Regions from separate parts of the Companilactobacillus muriivasis genome, predicted to be linked through region 2. Evidence: predicted binding sites of a transcription regulator. Region 2 holds the regulator's gene; the other holds the start of a gene.
The links. The regulator HrcA, encoded in region 2, represses chaperone genes, less so after heat shock. The targets are predictions, from matches to a motif close to TTAGCACTCNNNNNNNNNGAGTGCTAA.
Positions count from the first base shown of each region.

Region 1: a site for HrcA is predicted at 1,522-1,548, ahead of AAA923_RS04765 (Hsp20/alpha crystallin family protein). Genes of this name have one in related genera too.

Region 1 is NZ_BTTQ01000003.1:78,455-88,946, forward strand. Features, by position in the region: gene AAA923_RS04755 (AraC family transcriptional regulator) at 217-1,059, opposite strand; gene AAA923_RS04760 (DUF488 domain-containing protein) at 1,087-1,446, opposite strand; gene AAA923_RS04765 (Hsp20/alpha crystallin family protein) at 1,616-2,053, shown strand; gene AAA923_RS04770 (LacI family DNA-binding transcriptional regulator) at 3,347-4,297, opposite strand; gene ubiE (bifunctional demethylmenaquinone methyltransferase/2-methoxy-6-polyprenyl-1,4-benzoquinol methylase UbiE) at 4,782-5,486, opposite strand; gene AAA923_RS04780 (histidine phosphatase family protein) at 5,496-6,104, opposite strand; gene AAA923_RS04785 (uracil-xanthine permease family protein) at 6,323-7,654, shown strand; gene AAA923_RS04790 (fructose-bisphosphatase class III) at 8,080-9,957, opposite strand; gene AAA923_RS04795 (aldo/keto reductase) at 10,099-10,492, shown strand, end outside.
Region 2 is NZ_BTTQ01000001.1:278,372-288,863, reverse strand. Features, by position in the region: gene dnaJ (molecular chaperone DnaJ) at 1-4, opposite strand, end outside; gene dnaK (molecular chaperone DnaK) at 129-1,991, opposite strand; gene grpE (nucleotide exchange factor GrpE) at 2,038-2,601, opposite strand; gene hrcA (heat-inducible transcriptional repressor HrcA) at 2,620-3,666, opposite strand; gene AAA923_RS01470 (hypothetical protein) at 3,844-4,359, shown strand; gene ribF (riboflavin biosynthesis protein RibF) at 4,418-5,350, opposite strand; gene truB (tRNA pseudouridine(55) synthase TruB) at 5,409-6,317, opposite strand; gene rbfA (30S ribosome-binding factor RbfA) at 6,772-7,131, opposite strand; gene infB (translation initiation factor IF-2) at 7,589-10,492, opposite strand, start outside.

The DNA of each region.
Region 1 (10,492 bases), on a different contig from region 2:
TATTCGTTAATCTACATCAAAAAGTTAAACTAGCCTTTGGGTGCGAGGTAGTCTGTTAGCAGTGAAAGTATTGTTAGAACAGCGATTTTCTGTTCTTACAATACTGACGTATTTTGAGATTTGCGTCCCTTGCAAAGCTCAAAATCGAGGCGCGAGACCTTGACTCGCACCGGTCTCACAGCATACAGACTACCTCGCACCCGAAGGCGGAATACCCTACTTTCCCTCAGTACGATACTTCGTTGGTGCAATCCCAGTATATTTCTTAAATGTCTGACTGAAATAGCTCAAACGTGTGAATCCTAATGAATCAGAAATATCATTGACACTCTTGTCTGATTCTTTCAATAACAACATAGCTTTTTGAATTTTACGGGCATTCAAATAAACGGAAAAGCTCAAACCAGTTTCACGCTTAAAAAGTTTGCTGAAATAATAATCAGACAAATAGACTTTACTAGACACTTGATCCAGTGTTAGTCGCTTATTCAAATTGCTATCAATATATTCGATTGCCGAGATGATGGAACTGTTCGACGTTGACATGACCTTAATTTGTTGCAAAGCATGGCCTTCATTGTCTGCCAATTCATCCATTGCATCATTAACATCTAAGGAATACTTGATGACAAAGTTATCGATTCCCCGATCTTTAATAATTAATTTGGTAACGCTTTCCGTCATATTACGTAAAAAAATAACATGGTCCTGCAATTGCTGCATCGTGCGTAAGTGTTCCTCGTTAGTACCCTTTTGGATATCCTTAGCAACGCAGACTTTACCTACTCGTTGATTGATACTATTAATTCTTAACGGGGCGTCAGCGTATTCTAAATTATATTTAAATTTATTGACACTTAATTTGGATAAGTCAGTCATTTTATTCATCCTGGTCAAAGCACTGCCTTCTGCCAAGTCACCAAATATACCCGCCTGTAAATGGTCGTCTGTGCCCAAGACAAATACAGCGATGTCATTTGTTTGTGCGTAAGACTGCAACAAGCGGATAATCACTTTTTCATTGCTAGATAATAAAGACTGTAAGTCAAATTCTTCCATAATTATTAGCCAACCAATCTACAATATTTAAATCTTCGAATTTAGATATTCCATTAGGACTACTGCATCATTATGTTCCTCATCTTTAGCGCTAAATAATATAAGAACATCTTGCTTTTCTAATGCCGTTTTTAAATTTGTCAAAAACTCTTCTGTGTAAGGATTTGCATTTATTTCTGCTAAATACTTTGTTTTAAAGTCCGAGTATTTTTCGGGATCATGACTGAACCACTTGCGCAATTCGGCGCTTGGAGCAATTTCTTTAGCCCAAAGGTCTAAATCTGCTCGAACTTTTGAGATGCCACGAGGCCAAAGTCGATCCACAAGAACACGGTAGCCCTCAGGCAACTCCTTGTCGTAAATACGTTTCATAATCAACTTAGTCATTTTTATAACCCTCTTCTATCCATTTTAATTGTATCACAGGAATTACTGATGATTTTTGTTAATTTTTTGACTAATTTAGCACTCGACAATTAAGAGTGCTAAATTCTTGAATTCTATCCCAGACGATTTTACAATGTATTTGTAATAAAGGGAAAGGAAGTAACATAGTATGACAAATGAAATTATGGATCGTAATAATTTGATGAGAAACTGGTTCAACAATGATTCGTGGATGAACAATTTTCCATCTATATTTGACAACAATTTCCCAGAGGACTCAACTCTAAAAACTGATATTAAGGAAACAGATAAGAATTATGAGGTCCATGTGGATATGCCGGCATTTGATAAGAAGGATATCGACATTAATTATGAAAATAATGTTTTAACAGTTAGTGGCCATCGTGATAGTTTCAATGATCACAATGATAAGAACGGTGACATGATTATGAGTGAACGTTCAAGCGGCCGCTTTATGAGACAATATCACTTGCCAGCAGTTGATACTAAAAATATCAAAGCTAATTACGACAAGGGTGTCTTGATGATTGATCTTCCAAAGTTGGAAAACAAAGTTGATTCTGGACATCATGTTGATATTGACTAGTTTCCCACCTCCGGCTAATGTTTTGAATTTAGTCAGTTGGTTGTTTAAATCTTAAATAATTTGGTTGAAAGTATTTTTTAACATTTTTAATACTTTCAATCTTTAAAACTTAGTATCAATTTAACTTCGACTTTTCAAATGGGTCTAACAATCCTAGTAATTTAGATTGTTGGACTCTTTTTTTATTTCATTCATACATTTCTGAATCTTGATAAACTCTACAAAATGTAACTTTTGGCACCGAATTCACAAAATCTTCACATTTTCAGAATATTTAATTCATAAAGATTCAGTATTATATAAATTGTAGATGAGAGATATAAGTAATCCCTTTTCTCACCCCCTATAACATATATATTTAATCCCCTAAATAAAAACACCTTTCCCCGAGGTGTTTTTTTATGTATTTTAGGTGCCTGCCGGTAGTAGTTGAGCAAAAAATAAGCTATACTAATATGTGCAGAGCGGAATTTTTCCACTCTCGTGGGATGTAGCGAATTTTGCTACAAAAGGACAAAAGAATTTATACAATAAAAAAAGACTTATCAACAATGGGCTATCCAGATTCAAATGATTTTTAGAAATTTAAACAACAAATAACTTTATGATAAGCCTGCAATTATAAACCGTAGATTAGAGACAACGACTCTTTTCTCATCCCCCCTATTAACAATATTCAATCCCCTAAGAAAAAGGCATCCTTCCCCAAGGATGTCTTTTTTGTTTTGCCGTCTCCGGTTTCACGAGATATTTCGCCTGCTGTGAGGACCGATTCGAGCCAAAGTTCGGTCTCGAATCTCGCTTTTAAGCCTTGCAAAATCGGCAAGTCTCAAAAGTCGTCCGTGGAGTAAGAGCTGAAGCTCTTACTCCACCTTCACTGCTGGTGAATATCTCGTGAAACCTCCGACTAATTTATTCTTCATATATGCAGCAAATTACAGGTAACTAAGAATACAACCATAAATAAGAAGAAAAAAATAACCGTGATCTAATGCTAATATTCTAAGCATTAACCAAGATTATCCAAAAATATTATGGAAGTAAGTTAAAAACATCCGTAATTTAAATATGCAGTAACATTTAAAACTAAAAACACTCTAGCTGGAGGGTGCCGGTGAATGGTAGTACGCAGTGAAGGTGGCGTTATTGCTTTAGCAATTACACCACAGACGTGTTTTGAGACGTGAACTTCGGCTCAAAACCGAGGTACGAGACCGCACTTTGGCTCGGACCGTTTTCCTCACAGCGGACTGCCATTCACCGGCACCCGGAAGCGTCATACTTCATCAGAACCTATTTAATCAATTGACCACGCAAAATAAATTCTGATGGAATTGACTTCTTTACAATGTCTTTTTCGAAAATAGACCAGAAAGCATACTCGCCTATTTCAATTAATTTATGATCAATGGTAGAAAAGTTCATCAATCGGCTGTAATCTAAATCTTCTTGCCCAATAACAGGGATATCAATATTCATCTTGTGCAGTTCTGACAAAACTCCCGCTGCAACCTGGTCACTGTTGGCAAAGACAACTTGCAATTTAGAATCACGTTCTACTAAATATTTAGCTGCCTTTACTCCTTCACTGTATCCTTGAGTTCCCATGTACAAATGTTTTGGCGTAATTTTTTTACCAAAGACTTTTTCATATGAACCTTTGGTTTGTCTGGTCGATTGACTATATTCTTCGCTACGTGTGAGTGTAACGCCGATATGCTCGAATTTTAATCTGCGCAATAGATCAAATACCTTGGTATATGACTCTTCGCGGTTGGTATAGGCACAAGAAATCGGATAATCGAAAGTATCCTCACAACACGTAATCGTTCCATACTGTTGATACTCCATGATTTTTTCAAAGGGAATTGTCCGAGATGTGAAGATTAAGCCATCGAATGACTGATGTTTCAACATTTCCAAATATTTAATTTCATTTTTAGCGTTATAATCAGATGGCAAAAGCGTCACTTGATAGTTTTCTTTAAACGCTGCTTCAGTAATGGCGGAAACCAGTTTTTGGAAATATGGAATATCAATGTATGGCAAAACGACCCCGACCATGTAAGTTTTACCGGTACTCAAGGCTCGAGCGACATCGTTTGGATGGTAATCCAATTCCTCCATTGCTTGCAAAATATCTTGTTTCGTATCGTCAGCAACGTAACTTAAATTATTGATGACCCGTGAGACAGTTGAAACTGAATGACCTGATCTTTTGGCAACATCGCGAATATTTGACATGACTTTCACTTCCATTTCTGATTGTTAGCTTGCTACGTATTAAAATATTGACTTATTTATAGAAAAAATCAAAATTCATAATTTCTTCACAATTTCAAAATATTTGGTTCACACTTATCAAGTATAGTATTAGTTGTAGATGAGAGATAAGAAATCTCATCTCATCCCCCCTATAACATATATATTTAATCCCCTAAAAAATTAAAAGAACACCTTCCCCGGGTGTTCTTTTTTCGTGCACTTTTTTCAAAGTTAAATATCAGAGTTACTCTTATTACTGTTAATAGGAGTATTTAGTAAATAATTTTAATTCGGAAGGTATGAGAATATTTACCCGCTGTGGTAGTGGCGTTATTGCTTTAGCAATTACACTACCGGGCGTGTTTGGAGACTCACGGTTTTTGCGAGGCTTCAAACCGAGATTCGAGACCGCACTTTGGCTCGGACCGGTCCGCATAGCAGGTAAATATTCTCATACCTGGAGTCATTTTTCAGCTGCATGAATGGCTGCTGCCTTAAACATTAAGTTATCAACAGTGATGTTCTTAAATCCAACATCTTGCATCATCTCAGCTAGACGTTTGATACTGACAAATTTATTAACTGAATCGTCTAAATATTGATATTCAGACTGACTTTTGGCAAAAACTCTACCCATCAAGGGCATCAGGTGATTGAAATACATCTGCCAGCCAATTTTGATTACTGGAGTTTCCACTTTGAAAGCTTCCAGACAGATCAACTGCCCACCAGGTTTCAAAACTCGATAGATTTCTTGCAGAGCCTTATTGGCATCAGGTACATTACGCAAGCCAAAGCCAATTGTGACTGCCTCGAAGCTATTATCTGGATAAGTCAGTTTCATAGCATTGCCAATTTCCAAATTTACATTGGTTACTTCAGCGTCACTGACTTTTTGTTGGGCAATCTTCAACATCTCTTGGCTGAAATCCATTCCGATAACTTTAGCATGAGGATAACGTTTGGCTAAAGTTATTGTCCAATCGGCTGTTCCACAACAGAGATCCAAAATATTATCAGGTCCCACCGTAATTTTGGATGTTGCCTTTTGACGCCACTTTTGATGTGTCCCCAAACTCATAATTGAGTTCAGCTTGTCGTAATTTTCAGCAATATTATTGAACGTCTTTTGTACGTCTTCTTCTGGTACTTTATTAGTCAGTCCCATAATTTACCTCTAATCGATATTGTTTACTCGACCATAATAATGCATGTATTTCACGCCACTGTCAGAAATGACATACTTTGAAACACCTGCATTATCTGGTTGGATGATTTGTGAAATATTTTGAGCGCCGGTAACGACTTTCATAAATGAACGACTGACAAAACCGTGGCAGACAACCATAATTTTTTCGTCACCTTTTTTAGCCATGTCATCCATAAAATCTTCGACACGTTTGTAGACGTCCGCATATTCCTCACCATTTTTGGCGTATTTAGTATAACCAGGCAATAAATAATTATTTTCATCGAAAACATCAGGATATTTATCATGTAATTCCGTCTCTTTGAGCCCATCCCATGAACCATAATCTGCTTCATAAAGACGTTTGTCCTGCTTAATTTCGTGAACATTTTGATTCAAAATCTCGGCTGTTTGCATCGCACGTTTCATTGGACTTGAATAAATTTCATCAAATTTATTAATATCGATATATTTTTTTAATTCTTCAACTTGGGCAATTCCTTTGGCGTTAAGTGGCTTGTCAGTAGACATACCATTGATACGTCCCTCATAGTTTGTATCCGTTTCGCCATGTCTTACAATATATAACTCGACCATAAAAATACTCCTCTGTGTTAGCGCTTTAATTTAACACCTTTTAGTATTTCATTATTGACTTTGCATTGCAACTCAATTATAGTGAAAGCAATCAAATAGAATCCTTTAAACATTGGTCCCGTGAGGCTAAGAAGGAAACACGTTCAGTCTTTTATTTCGCATACACGGGATGGAGGACTATTTTTTTTGCAAAATTTTACTTGGGGGAGATGTTCATTTTGGATCCAAATAGTAAAGACTATCGCAATCCGGATGCAGTTTTAGACGTTTATGAAAAGCCACCTTTAAGCACATGGGCTTTCCTATCATTACAGCACTTATTCTCAATGTTTGGCGCCACAGTTTTAGTGCCACTACTTGTTGGACTTGATCCAAGTATCGCGCTATTCAGTTCTGGTGTCGGAACAATTATTCATATTTTAATCACTCACCGAAAGATTCCAGCTTACATGAGTTCCAGTTTCTCATTCATTGTGCCGATGGTCGCGTTAATGAAGACCGTAGGTTATGCCGGAGTCGCACAAGGTACCATTGCCGTCGGCTGTGTTTACTTAATTGTTTCATTGATTGTTGGCTTCGTTGGTTCTGACTGGATTGACAAAGCTTTACCACCTATCGTTGTTGGTCCTATCGTTATCGTCATTGGTATGTCAGTTGCCGGAAGTGCTGCTAACAACGCCATGATGAACGGTTCTCACTACGATTTGAAATACTTCGGAGTTGCTATGTTCACACTTTTCCTAACCGTCTTATTGAACATGTATCTTCGTGGTTTCTGGAGTAATATCGCTATTTTACTAGGTATCGTTGGTGGATACATTCTATCCGTTGCCCTAGGTATCGTTGATTTTTCAAAAGTCATCTCAACACCTTGGCTCAAGTTACCTGCTTTCGATTTAATGTTCGTTAACTACATGCCCAAACAAATTTATTGGGGCGCTATCCTGAGTTTTGCGCCGATTGCCTTCGTTACAATGGCTGAACACTTGGGTCACATCATGGTGCTAGATGAATTGACTCACCGTGATTTCTTCAAAGATCCTGGTCTTCACAAAACTCTAGCCGGTGATGGTACAGCTTCAATCGTGGCTGCCTTCCTTGGTGGTCCTCCTATTACATCATACGGTGAAAATATCGGTGTTATGGCCGTTAATAAGATTTTCAGTGTGTACGTTGTTATGGGTGCCGCAGTCTTCGCAGCCTTGTTCGGTTTCGTTGGTAAACTGAGTGCCTTAATCCAAACAGTTCCCGGTCCCGTAATAGGTGGTATCAGTTTCGTCTTGTTCGGTGTTATTTCATCTAGTGGTTTGAGAATCCTAGTTGATAATAAAGTCGACTTTAACGAGAAACGTAACTTGATGATTGCCTCGGTTATCTTAGTTATCGGTATCGGTAATGCCTACCTCCAAATCGGTACTTTCCAGTTTACTGGTGTTGGTGTGGCTACTGTTGTTGGTATTATTCTCAACTTGATTTTGCCTAAATATGCCCTCTCAGAAAATTGGGACGATGATAAAGACAAATGGGAAAAAGATAAAAAAACTAAGTAGAATTTAAAAGGTAGTCCTGATGAGGGGCTACCTTTTTTTGGTTGTATTGAAATATGTTGCTTCCGGTTTCCGGTGAATGAAGTTACGCTATGGGGACCGGTCCGAGCCAAAGTACGGTCTCGAACCTCGATTTTGAACTTCGCATAACCCGCGAATTTCAAAACTCGTCCCGTGGTGTAATGGCTAAAGCCATAACGCCACCTCCATTGCTGTAACTTCATTCACCGGAAACCTACAGCTGGGTCTTGTTTTAAAACTAAATTTCTCTTCATTCTAATGTTTAATTTCTACTTCCAATTGACAAATAACTTTCAATATTAAAAGCAAGAAAACACAAAAAGATGTATCGAATAATCAGAACAACTTGAATCATTCTGACTACTTAATACATCTTTTTCTTCGTAATATATATTAGAGCCAAAAAGTTACTGTAACATCGCTGTTAATTTTTCGATTTGCTTCTTTATCTTTTGACCATAGTCCGTATCTTTAACGGTTATTCTTTCGGACGAACGCTCTACTATTTGCTTTGCTATCACTACGTCCGACATTTCTTCAATCGACTTTTTTCTTGATGTGAAAGACTTCAATGTCTCCAAACGCATGCCATATGAATCGAATAGCAATGCATAGCCACCGATTTCACTATCCTTGTTGTCCGCTTCTGATAATCCATTGACCACAACAATCTTCTTGTTAGCCATGATTGGTGATTCGTTGATATTCGGCGTGTGACCATTGATTATGTGCCCACGACTGTTCAATTCGAATTCCTTCATTAATTTATCCGCAAACCATTCTTCCTTACACAATTTGAAAAATGGATTCCAAGTTTCTTTTTGAAGTTTGGCGTCATCGATGAAATAACGTTCAAATGTTGCCATCTTATCTCGACCGAATAATGGTGAATTCTTTCCTTCCCATAAGTACCAGATGAAATCTGAATTATAGCAATCGCCAGTTGTGGGGTGTCTCATACCATCTTTCAACACGTATTCTGAATAGTCACAGAAACTCTTACCTGAATACTCGTGACCATCTTGTTGCCACTTTAGAAAGTTGCCTTTCTCATCAACTGGAATACAGCCGTGGAAAAGTATATTTCCGTTATGCTTCAAGTACATTGATCCGTTGTCGAGCATGAACCACATGTGTTCGTTCAATTGAGTTGAATGCGTGAATTGATTGATCAGATCGATGATAACGGTCTGTTCACTATGCGTAATTTGATAAGGATTAGCCGGATTGACCGTTTGAAAGCAGCCGTGTTTGATAGGATAAGTTTTATCGCCGATGGTAACCGATTTCTTATCTAAGCTTAATTTATCCAACAATAGACGGTCATTCATGCCAAATTCAGGACGACGTTTGATTGCCTGACCTTCCAACTTGAATTGCATGATGGCAGCTGCTTGTTGAACACAGTTGTCGATATCTTTTTCTTCATTAGTTTCCCCAGTGAGGTTAACTTTCGATTCAAAATTTGGGATTGGCACATAGGCGTGGTTAGCAAACTTAATCATTGAAGTTAAATCGATTCCATAAACATCTTCCAATAACTTGAGGTTATGGTAACGAGCACAGATACGGATAACATTTAGCATACATAATTTGGAACCTGCTAAACTTCCCATCCATAATATGTCGTGATTGCCCCACTCGAAATCAAAGTTTTGCCAAGTATCGCTTAACTGTTTAATAACACTTTCAGGGTGACGACCTCGATCATAAACATCCCCAATAATATGGATTCGTTCGATTGCTAGTTTTTGGATAGCATGACAGATTGAAATGATAAATTCTTCGCCCATCTTCAAATTGACCAGAGTTTTAATCATTTCACGATAATACTGTTGTTTATCCTGCGTGTCCAAATTGCCGAAAACTATCTTTTCTGAGATATCTCGGAGATTGCTATCAAGAGCATCATAGACAATATTGCGGGGATACTTGCCAGAAATATAACGCACAATTTCAACTAAACGGTTAATTGTGTCCATATACCACTGCTTGGCATCATCTGTATCAATCAGCTTTTTATTTATATCCTCCAATACTTCTTCAGGATAATAAATTAGACAGACCAATTTCTTTTGATTGAGCTTGGTCAAACGTCCGTTAAAAACCTCTTCGACTTTACGACTGACATTGCCCGCACCACTACGAATAATATTTAAATATTTATCATCATTACCATGAATATCGCTAATAAAAGCTTCAGTTCCTTTTGGCAAATTCAAATTTGATGTTAAATTGACTATTTTAGTTTTTATCTCATTGATGCTTGTGAATTCGTTGTCCATATTATGTGCTATGCCTTCCCCAGATAATCCGTCATCCTCAGTTCTGATAGCGTATACAATTGAACTATACCAAATGAATTCACTAATTCCAAGTATCACAATTATATTTGAGTTAAAATTATACTTATAGGAGGATATATTATGAATTTAAACTTAGATTCTACAGTAACTTTGAACAATGGTGTCGAAATGCCTCAACTTGGATTGGGTGTTTGGAAAGTTAACAACTCTGGTGCTTCTCAATCAGTCCAATGGGCATTAAAACACGGCTATAAAGCTATTGATACTGCTAAACAATATGGTAATGAAGCCGGCGTTGGCGATGGATTACAAAAAGGTTTAGCAGAAAATGGACTCAAGCGCGAAGATATTTTTCTAACAACTAAGATCTTTAACGGCGACCAAGGCTATCAATCAGTACTTGATAACTTTGAAGGTCAATTAAAGAGATTGCAAACCGATTATGTGGATTTACTTTTGATTCACTGGCCTGTAAGTGGTACTTATGTAGACACTTGGCGTGCTCTAGAAACTA
Region 2 (10,492 bases):
CCATTAAATCACCTTTATGTAATAGGACTAAACGTCTTATTCCTTTTTAACGCTCAAAAGAGCAGTTATTATTTTTACTATACCATAAACGGTTTTAGTAATTAAACCACTGCTCTTTATCACAATCATTATTTCTTATCTTTATCAGGATCTACTTCTGAGAAGTCACCGTCAACGGTATTGTCGTCTTTAGGTTTCTTACCATCAGTTGAACCAGTTGCGCCATCAGCATTTGCGCCGCTAGCTTGTTGTGCTTCTTGAGCCTTTTGATAAAGTTTAACAGAAAGGTCTTGAACGATCTTATTCAAATCGTCACGTTTCTTCTTCATGTCTTCAAGATCACCAGAGTCTTGAGCTTTCTTCAAAGCATCACGAGCATCTTGAGCCTTCTTGATTTCATCATCAGAAACTTTACCCTTAACGTCTTTTAGAGTCTTGTCAGTAGCGAACAATGTTTGTTCAACGTCGTTCTTAACGTCAACCTCTTCCTTACGTTTGTTATCTTCTTCTTCGTGTTCCTTAGCTTCTTTCATCATCTTGTCGATTTCTTCATCGCTCAAGCCTGATGAACTCTTGATAGTAATCTTTTGTTCCTTGTTAGTACCCATATCTTTAGCAGATACATTAACAATACCGTTCTTATCGATATCGAATGTAACTTGGATTTGTGGTACGCCACGAGGTGCAGCAGGAATATCAGTCAATTGGAAACGACCTAAAGTCTTGTTATCAGCAGCCATTGGACGTTCACCTTGTAAGACGTGAATATCAACAGCGTTTTGGTTATCAGCAGCAGTTGAGAATACTTGTGACTTGCTTGTTGGGATAGTTGTATTTCTATCGATCAACTTAGTGAAGACACCACCCATTGTTTCGATACCAAGTGATAGAGGTGTAACATCAAGTAAAACAACATCCTTAACATCACCAGAGATAACACCACCTTGAATAGCAGCACCTAAAGCAACAGCTTCGTCAGGGTTGATTGAGTGATCTGGTGCTTTACCAGTCCACTTAGCAACTGAATCTTGAACAGCAGGAATACGTGTTGAACCACCATTTAAGATAACTTTGTCAATGTCAGAATTTGTTAAGTTAGCATCCTTCAATGCGTTGTCAACAGGAATCTTTGTTCTTTCAACAAGGTCTGATGTCAATTCATCGAATTTAGCACGTGTCAAAGTTTCTTCCAAGTGAAGTGGGCCATTGGCACCTGATGAAATAAATGGAAGACTGATTGATGTTTGAGCAACACCTGATAAGTCTTTCTTAGCCTTTTCAGCGGCATCCTTCAAACGTTGTAAAGCCATCTTGTCTTGACTCAAATCAACGCCATTCTTAGCCTTGAATTGTTCAACTAACCAATCGATGATCTTTTGGTCAAAGTCATCACCACCAAGATGTGTATCACCATTTGTTGAAAGTACTTCGAAGACGCCATCGCCCAATTGAAGTACAGAAACATCAAATGTACCACCACCAAGGTCATAAACAAGGACTTTTTCGTCACCCTTATCATTATCTAGACCATAAGCAAGTGCTGAAGCTGTTGGTTCGTTAACGATACGTTGAACGTTCAAACCAGCAATTTTACCAGCATCTTTAGTAGCTTGTCTTTGTGAATCGTTGAAGTATGCAGGAACTGTGATAACAGCATCTGTAACTTTTTCACCTAAGTAGTCTTCTGAGAACTTCTTGATGTGTTGCAAAATGAATGCTGAAATTTCTTGTGGTGTGTATGACTTGCCGGCTACAGTAACTTTGTAACCTGCTTCACCCATGTGACGCTTGATTGATGAAACTGTATCTGGGTTAGTGATTGCTTGTCTCTTTGCAACTTCACCAACTTGAATTTCACCATCTTTAAAAGCAACAACTGAAGGAGTTGTTCTTGCGCCTTCTGGATTAGTAATAATCTTTGGAGAGCCACCTTCAAGAACGGCTACAGCAGAGTTTGTAGTACCCAAATCAATACCAATAACTTTAGACATAAACCTAAACCTCTTTTATTTTTTATATTTATTAATTTATTTTACTTTATTGTGCAACAACAACCATTGCTGGACGAAGTACACGATCTTCAAGTTTGTAACCCTTTTGAAGAACTTGTACAACTGTATCCTTAGCATGCTTATCATCGGCTGGAACAGTTTGAACGGCTTGACTAAATGTTGGATCAAACTTTTCACCAACATTGTCAATCGCTGTCACATGATTATTTTCAAATGCTTTAACCATGTGTTGTTGAACCATTTCAATACCTTTTTTAAGTTGTTTGCTGGCATCATCGTCAGCTTCAACACTCAAAGCACGTTCAAGATTATCCAAAACAGGTAGAATTTCAGTCGCCAATTTTTGACCGTCATATTTAAGGATGTCAGCGACTTCCTTGCTATGACGCTTATTCATATTTTGCATTTCTGCTTGGCTTCTTAAAAGATTATCTTCTAAGTCGGAATTCTTTTTCTTCAAATCCGCAATTTCTTTATCTTTGGGATCGATTTTTTCAGCCTGTTTTGTTTTAGCTGATTTTTCATCAGTCTTTGGAGCTGCTTCTTTTTTAGAAGTCTTCAAATCCTGGTCTGTTTCTTTATCTGCCATTACTTCCTCCTAAAAATTTCAAGAATCATCATACCTTGAATAATAATCAATTAGTCGTTTGGCTAATTCAACTCTAAATTCTCCGAGCAAACCAATCAATTGTGAATAGTGCATCGTCTGTGGACCAAGCAAGGCAATAACACCCTTACCATGGTTACCGACATCGTAATTCGCAGTGATGATACTGTAATTTTTCAACGCATCACTACCTAATTCACTTCCGAGACGAACACGAATGCCGTCATCAGAAATGCTAGGATCAAGCAGTTTTCTCAAATCAGTACTCTGATTCATAATTGAAAATAGTGATTGAACTTGTGATAAATCATCATTGTTTGCATAATTCAAAAGATTCAATTGTCCGTCGACATAATACTTCTCGGAACCAGCCTTTTTGAAAAGCTGATCCATCATATCCAACAAACCGTCGGATGAGTACATGTACTCGGAAAGAATTGCTGGTACATCGTTGTGCAACATTTGAATAACCTTTGGTAATGGTTGTCCAACTAACTTGTCGTTCACGATGTTAACAATTTTTTCAATTAAAGAAGTATCAAAATCGTCATCTATTGTATAGATATTATTCTCAACATTATTATCGCTTGTAACGATGATTGCCATAAGTTGATGTGGGTTCAAAGGAACAATTCTAAAACCTGTTAAAAGGATTGAACTGCTCTCTGGACCTAAAGTGATAGCTGTGTAACTGGTCAGATGAGATAAGATCTTGGCGGATTGTTCAATAATATCATCAATCTGGTGATACGTTTTGCCAAAATCGTCGTCAATTCTCTGCGCAATATCTTGTGGTACGCTCGTAGGCTGTACCAAATGATCAAGATAATAGCGATATCCCATCGCTGAAGGAATTCTACCAGATGAAAGATGGGTTTTCTCGAGATAACCGACTTCCTCTAGCATTGCCATTTCATTTCTGATTGTCGCAGAACTTACATGGAAAGGTAATTCATTCATCAATGTCTTCGAACCAACCGGCTGGCCGGTATCTGTAAATATGCGCACGACTTCTCTCAAGATTGCATCTTGACGTTGTGATAGCATTATACCGTCCTCCTTTTTAGCACTATTCATACCTGAGTGCTAACAATGTAAAATATAACAATCTATCCTATTAGTGTCAAGTATGCACGCTCAATTTTTCTAATTTTTCCGCGATTATTTTAAAATCGGCATTCTATGGTAAGATTTAGGAAAAATCAAATCAATACGAGGTAAATTATGCTCAATCAAATTATTGGTGTGAAATTTCTTGCTTCCAGATCCTACGAAGAACTTCTCGAAAAGCCTTGGGACATTTTAACTTCTGGAGATCAATACAGTTATGTTAGCCGTGGCTTCAAAGTTAACGTTGATGATTTAGTCATTGTTCCTAATTCTGGATACAATGACACGGTCGTTGTTCCTGCTGTTGTTACTGAAGTTGACATCAACGAGCACGCTGACCGTGCTACTCGTCCAATATTGGCAGTTATTACTAAAGAGCAGCTTATGCATCGTGAAGGACAAGCATATGGCGTACACAAGGAACTGACCAACCGTGAGCTTATTTTCAAGCAGTTAAATAAGGAATACGACCAAGCAGTCAGAATGGAACAAATTGAAAAAATGTCCAAAACCAATCCAACAATCGCTGCCCTTTTGAATGAATTAAATAAGCAAGACAAGATTTTAGAAGAACATCGAGCATTACCCAAAACTCAAATTACTCGAGCTATTGATTCCCAATTGTTTTAATTATTTGAATTGAATTAACAAATACCCTGCAGCCAATATTGCGCTACAGGGTATTATTTTACTTTTTTAAGGCTTTAATAGAATTTTTCTTATCGAGTTCCAACTGTTTAACCAAACCATCAGCATCGTCAAATTTAACCTCGCCACGTAAATAGTGAACCCACTCAATAGCGACGTGTTTGCCATAAATGTCTCGATCAAAGTCGAAAATATTAGTTTCAATCGTTACACCAGTATTTTCTTTAAATGTCACATTATAACCAACTGATGTCATTGCATTGTACCAAACACCGTCAATCTTTATTCGTGTGGCATAAACACCAATAGCTGGAATTACTTGTGACCCATCGACTGCAAGGTTGGCTGTAGGATAACCTAGTGTCCGTCCTCTTTGTAAGCCATGAATAACGGTTCCTTGATTTTGATAGGTGTACCCTAAGAATTCATTTGCAGTACCGATATGACCTTGCAAAATAAACTCTTTGATAGCACTTGAGCCAATCTTTTGGCCATCAATCAATTGCTCAGGAACAGTAACTGTTTCAAATCGTCCTTGCGCGTAATTTGGCAAATTCTGCATATTGGCAATATCTTTTTTGCCATAAGTATAGTCAAATCCAGCTACAACAAACTTAGCCTTGAGACCGACCATATACTGATCAACAAAATCTTGCGGCTTTAGGTGAGCAAAATCATCAGTAAAGTGAACAAAAAAAAGGTAATCGACCCCTAATTGTTCTACCAATTCAGCTTTACGTTGCATAGTTGATAAATACTTAAAATTTGTTTCATGTTGATAAATCGTTCTTGGAGAACAGTCAAACGTCATCAAAGTAGCTTTGAGATGATGCTTTTGAGCTAATTCAACACCAGTTTTAATTACTGCCTGATGTCCTAAGTGCACACCATCAAAGAATCCCATTATCAAGACGGTGTCACTTGCTGGGCGTTGTTGTTCCAATAACGGATGTTTAACGTTTATAATCTGCATTTTTTATCTCTTTTATTTATATTAAGTTAACATTAACTGTTTTATAAATTACTAATATTTAGTTATTTTTCAATAACATCAAATCAGGAATCCACATATCTCTTACTTTATCATACTTGTAAAGGGCTTTCGTAACGCCGCCCCTTTGCACACGTAATTGCTTAGTTTTGTCAGAATCAACATTTTCCAAGAATCCCCCGTGCAATACGCGAACTTCCCACTCTTCGTCATTCAATTCATAACTAGGAACATCTGTTAACACATCATCAATTGATCTCAAAAAACTGTAGTCTTCGTTATCCATCATGTCTGATATTTGACCAAGTGTGAAAGTCTCTTCAATAGGAAAACCCGCACTCTTAACACGTGTCAATTGTGACATAAAAGCTGGTAGTCCAAGCATATGACCAAATTCAACTGCTAGTGTTCTAACATAAGTTCCTTTTGAACACTTAACGTGAAATTTGACAGTCTGATAACCAGTTGTCTCGTCAAAAACAGGTTCACCCATAATGTGAAAGTCATAAATATGAATATGTCTTTCTGGACGTTCAACTTCAAGTCCAGCTCGAGCGTATTCATAAAGTTTCTTCCCATTTACTCGAACGGCAGAAAACATTGGTGGAATCTGCGTTAAATCCCCAGTCATCTTTTCAAAAATTGGGTTCAATTCATCTATCGTAAAAGGCTTAGCTAATTTTTGTTCGTCAACAGTCTCCCCTTCACGATCTTCAGTAGTTGTCGACTTGCCTAAGGTTATTTCACCCTCATACTCTTTAGGAGAGCCTGTCAGCGTGTTTACCAGTTTAGTTGCCTGTCCCACACAAATTGGTAAAACCCCATTGACTAGTGGGTCTAGTGTCCCTGTGTGGCCAATTTTTCTTGTATGTAGTATTTTTCTTAGTTTGTAAACATAATCAGAACTAGTTTGTCCGATTTCTTTATTTAATGGAATTACTCCGTCCATAATAATCTCCGTATCTGTGTAATATCATCAATAATTTTACTAGTATTTGGGAGAAAAAGGTAGAGGATTGTGTTATTTGGCGATTGCCGCATGCGGGTGTCAGTGTTGGAGCCCACATGCTAGGTTGATAACCTACTATAAACATTTCATATCCTAAAACATCTTAAATACTTTTACACTCAACTAATAACGATTAATTAGTCGGAAGAGCTGGGAAATATTTGTGTGCTGTGGTTCGAGACCGAACTTTGGCTCGGACCGTTCCGCACAGCTTGAGAATATTTTCCAGCTCTTCCGACGTCATACTTAATTAAAACAAAAAAATCAGGAGTTCCTAGATATTTTATCTAAGAAAACCTGATTTTTTATTTTGATTCAAAACTAAAATTCGTAATTTTATTATAGTTTCCAAAGATGGATACTCTCTACTCTGAAAACGGCATACTCCAATTAATTAATGATTAGCTTCGTCTTGATGTAACTTAGCAATCAACTTATCAATCTTTTCACCATAGCGAATTGATTGATCTTGTTTGAATTCCAATTCAGGAACTTTGTACAAAGTTAATTTTTGACCAAGCTCACGTCTGATCAAGCCTTTAGCTTTATCCAAACCCGCTTGTGTCTTTTCAACATCACTAGCTTTTTCTGAAAGGATGCTGTAATAGATGGTTGCTTGTTGCAAATCACCTGTCATTTCAACACCTGTAACTGTTACACCTTGAACTCTTGGATCACGAACACGTTTCAAAAGAATATCGTTAACTTCTTTTTGAATTTCTTGTTCCACACGACCAATACGATGTTTAACCATATCGTACCTCCTACGTTATTTAATATATCTATTTCAATATATGGTGTTAGTTAATAATTCGCTTTAAATATCGGTTTTAATTATATTCAACATTTTGAATATTTTTATACTCAACCTATAAAAAATCTAGTCGGAAGATTTGATAGTATTTATCTGCCGTGGAAGTGGCGTTATGGCTTTAGCCATTACACCACCAGGCGTGTTTGGAGACTTACCGATTTTTGGTAAGGCTTCAAACCGAGGTTCGAGACCGCTCTTTGGCTCGGGCCGGTCCGCACAGCAGTAGAATACTATCAGATCTGGAGACGGCAAACCTAACTAACGCTACATGTTTTGCCAGTAATTCTCTATTTATTCATCACTGCTTGATTATATCACATCATGATTTCAAAAAAATAAAGTCAAAATGTTTATTAAACATCGTGACTTTATTTTAATTATCATTTAAATTACGAGTTTACTTTACAGGAACTTCTTCCATTACGTAAGCTTCAACTTCGTCGCCAATCTTAATATCGTTGTAGTTTTCGATTGTGATACCACATTCAAATCCTGAACCAACTTCTTTGACGTCGTCCTTGAAACGTTTAAGTGAAGCAAGCTTGCCTTCGTAGACAACTACGCCATCTCTAACAAGTCTAACACCACTATCACGTTGAATCTTACCACTATCAACGTAACAACCAGCAATTGTACCAATCTTAGAAACGTTGTATGTTTCACGGACTGTTAAGTTACCAGTAATCTTTTCTTCATAGACAGGTTCAAGCATACCCTTCATGGCTGCTTCAATCTCATCGATAGCCTTGTAAATAACTCTGTGTAGACGAATATCAACATTTTCATCCTTAGCTTGTACTTTAGCTTGAGCTGTTGGACGAACATTAAATCCGATGATGATAGCATTACTTGCAGAAGCAAGGTTAACATCACTTTCAGTAATAGCACCAACGGCAGAGTGAATAATATTGACACGAACGCCCTTAACTTCAATCTTCTTCAAACTTCCGGCAATGGCTTCAGCAGAACCTTGTACATCGGCTTTAATAATAACGTCGACTTGTTTAAGTTCTCCCTCTTTCATTGTTTCGAATAAGTTATCAAGTGTAACAGGATTTGTGTTTTGACGTTCCTTTTGAAGGGCACGACTAGCACGTTCCTCACCAGCTGCACGAGCAGTCTTTTCATCATCGAAGACAACGAACTTATCAGCTGATTCTGGCACATCATTTAGACCAGTAACTTCGACTGGCTCTGATGGCTTAGCATCTTCAATGTCTTTACCGTTGTAGTTTGTCATTGTTCTAACACGACCGAAGGTATTACCAACAACGATTGGATCTCCAACATGCAATGTACCTTGTTGTACAAGCAATGTAGCAACAGGTCCACGGCCCTTGTCCAACTTAGCTTCGATAACAGTACCGATAGCTTTTTGTTCAGGGTTAGCTTTCAATTCCAAAACATCAGATTCAAGCAAGATCATTTCTAGCAATTCATCGATGTTTGTTCCCATTTTGGCTGAAATATTAACAAAGATAGTATCTCCACCATAACTTTCAGGAACAAGGTCATACTTCATAAGTTCTTCAGTAACGTGTTGTGGATTAGCACCCGGCTTATCGATCTTATTGATAGCTACGATGATAGGGTCATTTGCGGCCTTAGCATGGTTTATAGCTTCAATAGTCTGTGGCATAACACCATCGTCAGCTGCAACAACTAGGATAACGATATCAGTGATATCAGCACCACGAGCACGCATATTTGTAAAGGCAGCGTGTCCTGGAGTATCCAAGAATGTAATCAATCTATCTTTAAGACGTACTTGATAAGCACCGATATGTTGAGTAATACCACCAGCTTCACCAGCTGTAACGTGTGTATGTCTCAAGTGATCAAGCAATGTAGTCTTACCATGATCAACGTGTCCCATGATAGTAACAACGGGTGGACGTGTAACAAGGTTATCTGCATTGTTAGCTTCAGTATCGAAGTACTTGTCGATATCGGCAACATCTTCTTGAACCTTTTCTTCAGCCTTAATACCATAATCTTCGGCCAACAATTCAATAGTATCTTTATCTAATGACTTGTTTTGGTTGATCATAATACCAAGCATGAATAGCTTCTTAACTAATTCAGCTGGTTCTCTGTGAAGGATCTTACCAATATCTTGAGCGTTCATACCTACTGTATAAGTAAGTGTTTCTGGCAATGGACGTTCTTTTCTTTGTGGCATTGGCTTCTTAGGTTCGGTACGTTGACGTTGTTGACGCTTGCGTTCCTTCTTCTTACGACGACTACCAAATGGATTAGCAAGGTTCATCTTGTGGCCAAAGTCACGGTTGTTATTAGTTGGTTTTGCCTTCTTGTATTCTGGCTTTGGAACTTCAACATGAGCTACAGTTGACTTTGGAGTCTCCTTAGCCTTAGCAGCTACATTGTTGTTATTGTTTGGTCTTCTGTTTTGGTTGTTATTTTGGCTATTGTTGTTACGGTTATTGCTATTGTTATGGTTGTTATTATTGTTTCTGTTAAAACGACTTTGGTTTTCGCCATTGTTGTTTGTATTAGGACGGTGATTGTTCTGATTATTTCTGTGAGTATTATCGCTACTATTGTTGCGATTATTAGGACGATTATTGTTATTTCTAGTTGGATGACTAGGAATACGACTTGCATCAGCGATGTTTGTCTTAAATTGTTCTAGATACTTGTTACCAGCACTTTGTGTTGGACGTGGTGCTTGTGATTGAGTGCCGTTAGAACGATCACGTCGGTTATTGTTGTTACGGTTTCTGTTATCACGTGATTGTGAATTGCGGTTATTATTGTTGTTACGGTTGTTTGTATTGTTGTTACGATTTCCGTTATTATTGCGGTTATCGTTACTACGGTTATCACGTGATGGGGTATTACGGTTGTCGCTTCTGTTATTACTATTAGCATTAGCAGTAGTGTTGTTAGTACGATGGTTAGTATTCGAATTATTGCTGTTTGGACGATTACCATTGGATGTGTGATTGTTGTTGCGATGGTCAAAGTGACCGTTACCCTTATTAGCATCTCTTCTTACAGCAGTAATCTTAATCTTAGTTTTGTGATCACCAGAATTGTGATTACTACCTTCGTGTTTTTCACCGGCTTTTGCAGGTTGTGCAGGTCTTGATGATTGTGTTTGATGTGTTGCAGGTTTTGATGGCTTTGCAGCTGGTCTTGTTGCAGGCTTTGATACAGCCTTTGCAGCTGGTTTGCTACCACCCTTTAAACTACTTACAATCTTCTTCTCTGTGCCTTCATCTACTGATGACATATGGTTCTTAACGTCGATACCTAATTTACTGGCGGCATCTAATAC